DNA from 2 places in the Nocardia sp. NPDC002869 genome. Region 2 is predicted to be linked to the other one. Evidence: riboswitches for the same ligand, from Rfam matches in the RefSeq annotation. Region 2 holds a riboswitch; the other holds the start of a gene.

What was found. Region 2 has a riboswitch for cobalamin ahead of ACLML9_RS27790 (CbtB domain-containing protein). Riboswitches for the same ligand answer to the same signal wherever they lie in the genome.
Region 1: it holds a riboswitch for cobalamin, as region 2 does, so the genes downstream of both, metE (5-methyltetrahydropteroyltriglutamate--homocysteine S-methyltransferase) here and ACLML9_RS27790 (CbtB domain-containing protein) in region 2, are expected to answer to the same signal.

The regions. Positions count from the first base shown of each region.
Region 1 is NZ_JBKOOL010000202.1:1,194-5,906, forward strand. Features, by position in the region: partial or broken gene metE (5-methyltetrahydropteroyltriglutamate--homocysteine S-methyltransferase) at 1-1,161, opposite strand, end outside; cobalamin riboswitch at 1,309-1,514, opposite strand; gene ACLML9_RS25780 (pyruvate carboxylase) at 1,810-4,713, shown strand, end outside.
Region 2 is NZ_JBKOOL010000264.1:55-4,466, forward strand. Features, by position in the region: partial or broken gene ACLML9_RS27765 (hypothetical protein) at 1-140, opposite strand, end outside; gene ACLML9_RS27770 (carbonic anhydrase) at 218-841, opposite strand; gene ACLML9_RS27775 (A/G-specific adenine glycosylase) at 1,004-1,885, shown strand; gene ACLML9_RS27780 (alpha/beta fold hydrolase) at 1,910-2,680, opposite strand; gene mhuD (mycobilin-forming heme oxygenase MhuD) at 2,804-3,118, shown strand; cobalamin riboswitch at 3,189-3,337, shown strand; gene ACLML9_RS27790 (CbtB domain-containing protein) at 3,373-3,567, shown strand; gene ACLML9_RS27795 (CbtA family protein) at 3,558-4,349, shown strand; gene ACLML9_RS27800 (hypothetical protein) at 4,385-4,412, shown strand, end outside.

The DNA.
Region 1 (4,713 bases), on a different contig from region 2:
GCGGCGGCTCGCCGCGGCGGCCCGGGCGGTTTCCAGTTCCGCGGCGACCGCCTCGGTGCCGGAGTTCAGGCCGGTCGCCAGTACGTGTACCTCGGCGGTCTTCTCGGCGCCGAAGGCGAGCCAGGAGCGCAGCGTGTCGTCGAGTCGCGTCTCCACCGCCAGCGAGTACGGGACGTGCAGCAGCGAACACGAGGTGGAGACGGCCAGTGCCCGCACGCTGCCCAGCAGGGTGGCCAGCGTCGACAGGGCACCGTCGAGGTCGGTGCGCCAGACATTACGGCCGTCGACCACGCCCGCGACCAGCAGTTTGTGCGACAGCGGGGGGACGGCCGCCACCGCGGCGACGTCGGTGCCCGCGACCAGATCGACGGCGATACCTTCGACATCGGTGGCGGCCAGGGCTTCCAGCGCGGCGCCCGGATGCCCGAAATAGGTGGCCACCAGCACCGCCGGCCGCTGTGCCGCCGCGGTGAGTTCGGTGTAGACCCGGCGGACCGTCGCCAGTTCCGCCGGGGTGAGATCGGTGACCAGCGCGGGCTCGTCCAGTTGTACCCAGCCCGCGCCCGCGTCGGCGAGTAGCCGCAGCAACTCCTGGTACAGCGGGATCAGTTCGGCGATCCGGTCCAGGGCCGCGCCGCCGGTGGTCTTGGCCAGTTTCAGGAAAGTGACCGGTCCGATGACCACCGGCCGGGCCGGCACGCCGAGTTCGACCGCTTCGGCCACCTGCGCCAGCAGGTCTTCCGGATGCAGGCCGAAGGTGGTGTCCGGGCCGAGTTCGGGCACCAGGTAGTGGTAGTTGGTGTCGAACCACTTGGTCATCTCCAGTGGCTCCACCGACTCGGTTCCGCGTGCGGCGGCGAAATAGCGGTCCAGCCGATCCGCTATCCCGGCGACCCGGTCGGGCAGGGCGCCGAGGAGGACGGCGGTGTCGAGCATCTGGTCGTAGTGGGAGAAGGTGCCGACGGGAATCGAATCCAGTCCGGCGGCGGCCAGTTCTGCGTACTGGTTCCGGCGCAGCGCGCGGCCGGTCTCGTGCAGTTGCGCCGCGTCTATCCGACCCGCCCAGTAGGACTCGGTCGCGCGTTTCAACTCCCGGTGCGGCCCCACCCGGGGGAGTCCGAGAACCGTTGCGGTGAACGGGCGGTGCGAAATAACAGTCACGGTGTTCTCCAGTGCTGAAGTTCGACGGCCGTCGCCGTTCCCGGGCGCACGGCACCGATGAGACCCCGAATGACCCGGCTGTGCGGTCGGGTCGGATGTCAGCACTGGTGGCGGCGCCCGCTCCACGAGGCGACGGCCACCGGATACGGCGTATCCGGTACAACCGGCAGGTCTTCGGACTCGCGGGCACCGGCCTGTCGGCCGACCTACTGGCCGTCGCTTCCCAGGCGTGCTGCCCAGTGCTGATGACGGCGGTCGTTCCTGCTCACCGCTGCGGGACAGTTCCGGATTTCCACCGGATTCCCTCTCACCCGCGTGGTGCGGGCTTCGGCGCCGGGGGCGGACGTTCGGGGCTCCTCGTCGTCCGGCCGGCGGACCAGCTGCGGGTCCACCATAACGCGGACGCGCCGAGCGCGCCCGCAGCGGCGCGAACAGCGGCCGACTTCGCATATCTTCGCAAGAGCGCCGGGCCGCTCGGATAGCCGGGAAATGGCCGCGGCGGGTAATACGCACAGGCCGGGATCGTGTGCGGTGAGATATGACGGTGCGGTGAACAGGACTTCGCAGCCTTGCCATACGTCCTTGTGAAGATTCTGCGAAGTGGACTTCGCTGTCGCCCCTGGGTGTGGCGCCGGGTACGTTGGGTCAATGTTCTCGAAAGTCTTGGTTGCCAACCGCGGCGAAATCGCCATCCGGGCCTTCCGCGCGGCGTACGAGCTCGGTGTCGGAACGGTTGCCGTCTTCCCGCACGAGGATCGCAATTCGGTCCACCGCCTGAAGGCGGACGAGGCATACGAGATCGGCGAGGAAGGCCATCCGGTCCGCGCCTACCTCTCGGTCGACGCCATCATCGAAGCGGCGAAGACCGCGGGCGCCGACGCGATCTACCCGGGCTACGGGTTCCTGTCGGAGAATCCCGATCTGGCCGCCGCGTGCGCGCGGACGGGCATCACCTTCATCGGGCCGTCGGCCGAGGTTCTCGAACTGGCGGGCCACAAGGCCCGCGCGATCGCCGCGGCGCGGGAGGCCGGGCTGCCGGTCCTGGATTCGAGCGCACCCTCGGCCGATGCGGCGGAGTTGCTGGCGGCCGCGGAATCCATGGAGTTCCCGGTATTCGTGAAGGCTGTCGCCGGTGGTGGCGGGCGCGGTATGCGCCGGGTGGCCGAGCGGTCCGGACTGCGGGAAGCGATCGAGGCGGCCTCGCGCGAGGCGGAGTCGGCGTTCGGTGATCCGACGGTATTCCTGGAACAGGCCGTGGTGAACCCGCGGCATATCGAAGTACAGATCCTGGCCGATACCCAGGGCAATGTGATGCACCTGTTCGAGCGGGACTGTTCGCTGCAGCGGCGGCACCAGAAGGTGATCGAGCTGGCCCCCGCCCCGAATCTGGATCCGGCGTTGCGGGACCGGATCTGCGCGGACGCGGTGGCCTTCGCCCGGCAGATCGGGTACAGCTGTGCGGGCACGGTGGAGTTCCTGCTCGACGAGCGCGGCAATCATGTGTTCATCGAGATGAATCCGCGGATCCAGGTGGAACACACGGTGACCGAGGAGATCACCGATGTGGATCTGGTGCAGTCGCAGTTGCGGATCGCGGCCGGGGAGAGCCTGACCGACCTGGGACTGAGCCAGGACAAGGTGACCATCCGCGGTGCCGCGCTGCAGTGCCGGATCACCACCGAGGACCCGGCCAACGGATTCCGCCCCGATACCGGTCGCATCACCGCCTACCGCACCCCCGGCGGCGCCGGTATCCGGCTGGACGGCGGCGCGAACCTGGGCGCGGAGATCGGCGCCTACTTCGATTCCATGCTGGTCAAGCTCACCTGCCGCGGCCGGGACTTCCCGGCGGCGGTCGCGCGGGCGCGGCGGGCGCTGATGGAATTCCGGATCCGCGGTGTCACCACCAATATCCAGTTCCTGCTGGCTGTTCTCGAGGACCCCGATTTCAAAGCCGGGCGGGTCACCACCTCGTTCATCGACGAGCGCCCGGAACTGCTGGCCACCCGCGAACCCGCCGACCGCGGCACCAAGATCCTGAACTACCTGGCCGATATCACGGTGAACAAACCGCACGGCGCCCGGCCGACCGCGGTGTACCCGCACGACAAACTGCCCGCGATCGACCTGTCGGTGCCGCCGCCGGACGGTTCGCGCCAGAAACTGCTGACGCTGGGCCCGGAGGGATTCGCGCGGGCGCTGCGCGAACAGAAAGCGGTCGGGGTCACCGACACCACCTTCCGCGACGCGCATCAGTCGCTGCTGGCGACCCGGGTACGCACCAACGGCCTGCTCGATGTGGCCGGGCATGTGGCGCGACTGACCCCGGAACTGCTGTCCATCGAGGCGTGGGGCGGGGCGACCTACGATGTGGCGCTGCGGTTCCTCTACGAGGACCCGTGGGAGCGGCTGGCCGCCTTGCGCGAGGCGATTCCGAACATCTGCCTGCAGATGCTGCTGCGCGGTCGCAACACCGTCGGCTACACCCCGTATCCGGAGCGGGTGACCCGGGCGTTCGTGGCCGAGGCCACCGAGACCGGTATCGATATCTTCCGGATCTTCGACGCCCTGAACAATGTGGACCAGATGCGCCCGGCCATCGACGCCGTCCGGGAAACCGGTACCGCGATCGCCGAGGTCGCGCTGTCCTACACCGGTGATCTCACCGACCCGGACGAGAAGCTCTACACCCTCGACTACTACCTCAAGCTGGCCGAGCAGATCGTGGACGCGGGCGCGCACGTACTGGCGATCAAGGATATGGCCGGACTGTTGCGCGCGCCCGCCGCGGCGAAACTGGTGACCGCGCTGCGCAGCAATTTCGATCTGCCGGTCCATGTGCACACCCACGACACCCCGGGTGGGCAGCTGGCCACCTATCTCGCCGCCTGGCAGGCCGGTGCCGACGCCGTCGACGGCGCGTCGGCCGCCATGGCCGGCACCACCAGCCAGCCCGCGCTCTCGGCGATCGTGGCCGCCGCCGCGCACAGCGAGTACGACACCGGGCTGAACCTGCGCAATGTCTGCGATCTGGAGCCGTACTGGGAGGCGCTGCGCAAGGTGTACGCGCCGTTCGAATCCGGTCTGCCGGCGCCCACCGGGCGCGTCTACACCCACGAAATCCCCGGCGGGCAGCTGTCGAACCTGCGCCAGCAGGCCATCGCCCTGGGGCTGGGCGACCGGTTCGAGGAGGTCGAGGCGAAATACGCGGCCGCGGACCGGTTGCTGGGCCGGCTGATCAAGGTCACGCCGTCCTCCAAGGTGGTCGGTGACCTGGCGCTGTCGCTGGTCGGCTCCGGTATCGATATCGAGCATTTCGCCGCCGATCCGGGCCGTTACGACATCCCCGATTCGGTGATCGGTTTCCTGCGCGGCGAACTCGGCACACCGGCCGGCGGCTGGCCCGAGCCGTTCCGGGAGAAAGCGCTCGCCGGCCGTGGCGCGGCCAAACCCGAATCCGAGTTGTCCGAGGCGGACGAAGCGGGTCTGGCCGGTACCTCCGATGAACGCCGCGCGACCCTCAATCGCCTGCTGTTCCCCGGCCCGACCGCG
Region 2 (4,412 bases):
GCATCGGGCGCGTCACCGCCCCGGGAGACGGTCACGGCCAGCCAGATCACCACCGCGAGCGCGACCACGAGCGCGCCGATGGCGAACACACGACGCCGCCAGTAGATCTCCGGCGGTAACGGTCCTGTCGGTTCCAACACGTGTCAACGGTAAGCGCAGCGGGCGGCAGCGGTCGTCAACGGCACACCCGAAGGTGACGCCGACAGCCGGCCACGGGTCAGACGGTCTCCCCGATATTGCCGACCACGCGATGTAGCTTCGCCCGGCCGTCGACCAATTTGTAGGTGACGCAGGCGATCGCGCATTTACCGGCCTCCACCCGCTCGGACACGATCATCGATCGCTCCATCAGCAGGCGGCTGGTCTCCACCACGTGGCGAGCTTCGAGCTCGTCCACCGATTCGAGCCCTTCGCGGCGCCCGATCAACATCGACGGCGTGACCTTCTCGACGATGCTGCGGATGAATCCACCGGGCACCTCGCCGCCGTCCAGCGCCTCGAGGGTCGCTTTGACCGCACCGCAACTATCGTGCCCGAGCACCACGATCAGCGGTACCTCGAGCACACCGACGCCGTATTCGATCGATCCCAGCACCGCCGCGTCGATGACGTGGCCCGCGGTGCGCACCACGAACATATCGCCGAGCCCCTGATCGAAGATCAGTTCCGCGGCGACTCGGGAATCCCCGCAGCCGAACAGCACGGCGGTCGGATGCTGGCCGGCGACGAGCTTGGCTCGATCGGCGGCCCCCTGGCTAGGATGCAGCAGCGTGCCGTTCACGAAGCGCTCGTTTCCTTCGCGCAGCGACTTCCAGGCACTTACCGGGTTGGACTGAGGCATAGTGTCCATTCTGCACGATTTGATGTGCTCGCTTTGCTTCCGTCCCGTTACAGCGCGGCGTCCCTTCACGCCGAACCGGTGAAACTGCACGGTGAGGTGAACGGAGCGGGTCGGGTGAGCAGCGCAGGTATCGGAAAACCGGGCTCGGGCGGGTGCGGTGTCGTGTCGATCGAACCCGGCGCGATCGACTCCGACGCCCTGATCGACTGGTACGCCCGCACGGCCCGGGACCTGCCGTGGCGGCGGCCCGGGGTGAGCGCCTGGCAGATCCTGATGAGCGAGATCATGCTGCAGCAGACACCGGTGTCGCGGGTGGAACCGATCTGGCGGGAATGGGTGCGGCGCTGGCCGGTGCCCTCGGCCATGGCGGCGGCGAGCGCGGGCGACGTGCTGCGGGCATGGGGCAAACTCGGCTACCCGCGCCGTGCCCTGCGCCTGCACGAATGCGCGCAGGTCCTGGCCGCCGAGCACGGTGACCAGGTGCCCGACGATGTCGAGGTGCTGCTCGGACTGCCCGGGGTCGGCGCCTACACCGCGCGGGCGGTCGCCTGTTTCGCCTACGGGCAGCGTGTTCCGGTGGTGGACACCAATGTCCGCCGGGTGGTGGCGCGGGCCGTACACGGACGGGAGGCCGGTAATCCGGCCGCGCGCGATCTACGGGAGACCGAGGCGCTGTTGCCCGGCCGGATCGACCGGGCCGCCGTGTTCTCGGCGGCCCTGATGGAACTAGGCGCGACGGTGTGCACCGCGCGGACCCCGGACTGCACCCGCTGCCCGCTGCCGCGTTGCGCGTGGGTCACGGCGGGCCGGCCGGTGGCCGAATCGACACGCCGGACGCAGAAGTACGAGGGCACCGACCGGCAGGCACGCGGGCGGCTGCTCGACGTGTTGCGGGCCGCGCACGCACCGGTGGAACGCGTCCGGCTGGACCTCGCCTGGACCCGTGACCCCGGTCAGCGCGACCGCGCACTGGATTCGCTGCTGGTGGACGGGTTGATCGAACAGACCGACGACGGACGGTTCGCCCTGGCGGGAGAGGGCTGAAGCCCGCCCGCGACCGAGGGTTGCTCAGATCTCGGCGGCGGTTCCGGAAACTCCGCGCAGAACGCGGGCCAGGAAACGCGCCACCTCGGCCCGGTAGCGCTCGGGCTGATCATCGTGCACCAGGTGACCGGCGTCGGGAACCAGGACGTGCTCGGCGGCGGGATGTAGTTCGGCCATCCGGCGCATCTGGCCCGGCGGCGTGATGGTGTGTTCACCCTCGATGAGCAGCGTGGGCACGGTGAGCCTGCCCCACTCCCCCCAGAACGCCCGGACCCCCCACTCCTCCGAGATGTCCCGGAAGGTGGCCACCTCGCCATGCAATCGGTAACCGTCCGGGCCCCGGTGAAACGAATCGCGGAAGTAGCGACCGGCGACCGGGCCGAAATGCGCCACCAAGGCGGCCTCGTCCGCGAATGGCTGCGGCCAGGCCTCGACCATCGCGGCCCAGTGGGCGGCGGTACGGCCGGTGAAATCGGCTGCCATATCCTCCACCACCAGCCCACCCACCCGGTTCGGATGCGTGGCCGCGAACACCCATCCGTGCAGACCACCCATCGAATGCCCGATCACGATCATCGGCTCGTCGATTCGCGCGGTGGCGTCGGCCAGATCGGCGACGAGGGCGTCGGTGGTGAGTTCGGGCGGGGCGGGGCGCCCGTGCCCGGCGGCGTCGAAGGTGAACACCCGCCCGTGGTCGCGCAGCCACCGGACCTGGTCCTGCCAGGTGCGGGCGCTGCCCATCAATCCGTGCAGCAGCAGTATCGGAACCCCGGTCCCACCTTCGTCGTGCAACACCGGGCCGAGTTTATTCACATCCCTCCACAGGGCGCGGCGACGCTCCCGGCGGCGCGCGCAGTGGCCCTGCTGTGTCGTGCGGCACTGTCCCGCCCGGACCCCGCGATACCTAAGCTCAGGGGTATGGCTGTTGTGAAGATCAATGCGATCGAGGTCCCCGAGGGCGCGGGACCCGAGCTGGAGAAGCGGTTCGCCCACCGCGCGCACGCGGTCGAGAACTCCCCCGGGTTCCTCGGCTTCCAATTGTTGCGGCCCACGGCCGGCGAGAATCGGTACTTCGTGGTCACCCAGTGGGATTCCGAGGAGTCCTTCGCGGCGTGGCGCGACGGCCCCGCCAAGGAGGCGCATGCCGGACAGCAGAACAAGCCGGTCGCCACCGGTGCCTCGCTGCTGGAGTTCGAGGTCGTACTCGACGTAGCGGGTAAGCCCGCTTCCTGACCCATCCCGCACACCCTGGCCACGCCTCCGGCCCCGGCGGCGTGGCCAGTGCTCGTTCGCGGGCATATTGACGACCGGCAACAGCCGGTGTCACAGTTTCAAGTGAAAGCGAAGGTGATGCGGTAATCCGGTGAGAACCCGGAGCGGTCGCGCCACTGTGATGTCCACGCCGGAAAGGGTGGGCAGAGTCAGACACCCGCACCTACGCGCAACTCGCGAACCGGACGCGAGCATCCGGATGAGGAGGATCCATCATGGCCATAACCCACGTCCCGAGCAGGGCTGCCGATACAGCAGCGACCGTGCTCGTCACCGTCGGCGTCGTTCTGCTGGCACTGCTGACGCTGTACCTGGTCGGATTCGACCAGGGCGCCATCTCACGCGGCGGAATGTTCCTGCACGAGTTGATGCACGACGGGCGCCACCTGCTGGGTGTCCCGTGCCATTGAGTGGATCTTTCGGTGCCCTGCTGCTCCGTGGTCTGCTCGCCGGTCTGATCGCCGGTCTCCTCGCGGGTGTCGTCGGTAATTTCGTCGGCGAATCCCGGGTCGAGGCCGCCATCGCCATCGAGGAGGCCGCGGCGCCCGCGCCGGAGCATGCCCATGATTCCGGCACCGGACATACGCACGGGGAGACAGTGCACGGGGACGAGGCCGTGGTGAGCAGGCCTTGGCAGAAGTTCGGGCAGTTCCTGGCCGCCGCGCTGGCCGGGATGGCGTTCGGGGCGATCGTCGCGACCGCGGCGCATTACGCCCGGCGGTTCACCGCGCTACCCGGTCATCGGCTGGTGCTCGGACTCGGCCTGGCCGGCTGGGTCGCGGTGGTGGCCGTACCGTTCTTCGAATATCCGGCCAACCCCCCGGCGGTCGGTGACCCGGAAACGATCAACGAGCGCACACTGCTCTGGGTGGCCGCGGTGCTGGTGGGCCTGCTGGCCGTCGCGGCCGGTGTGTCCATCTGGAAAGCGCTGCGGACGCGACCCGAATCCCTCCGGCTCCTCGCGGCGGTGGTGGGTTTCGTACTCGTCGTCACCCTCGGCTACACGGTATTGCCCGAGATCGACGAAGTGGGAGCCGACTTCCCCGCCTCCCTGCTGTGGGAGTTCCGGGCCGCGTCGCTGGCGGTATCGACCACGCTGTGGGTGGGCATCGGCCTGGCCTTCGCCGCGCTGACCGAATGGAGCACCCGCGGCAGTACCCGGGTACCGGAGGCCGCCGCTACCGCGGGTTGATCCGGGGAGCGGCCGGCACCGGGCAGGTTCGGTGTATGAACGACACCGCGCTCGCCCGCCCGG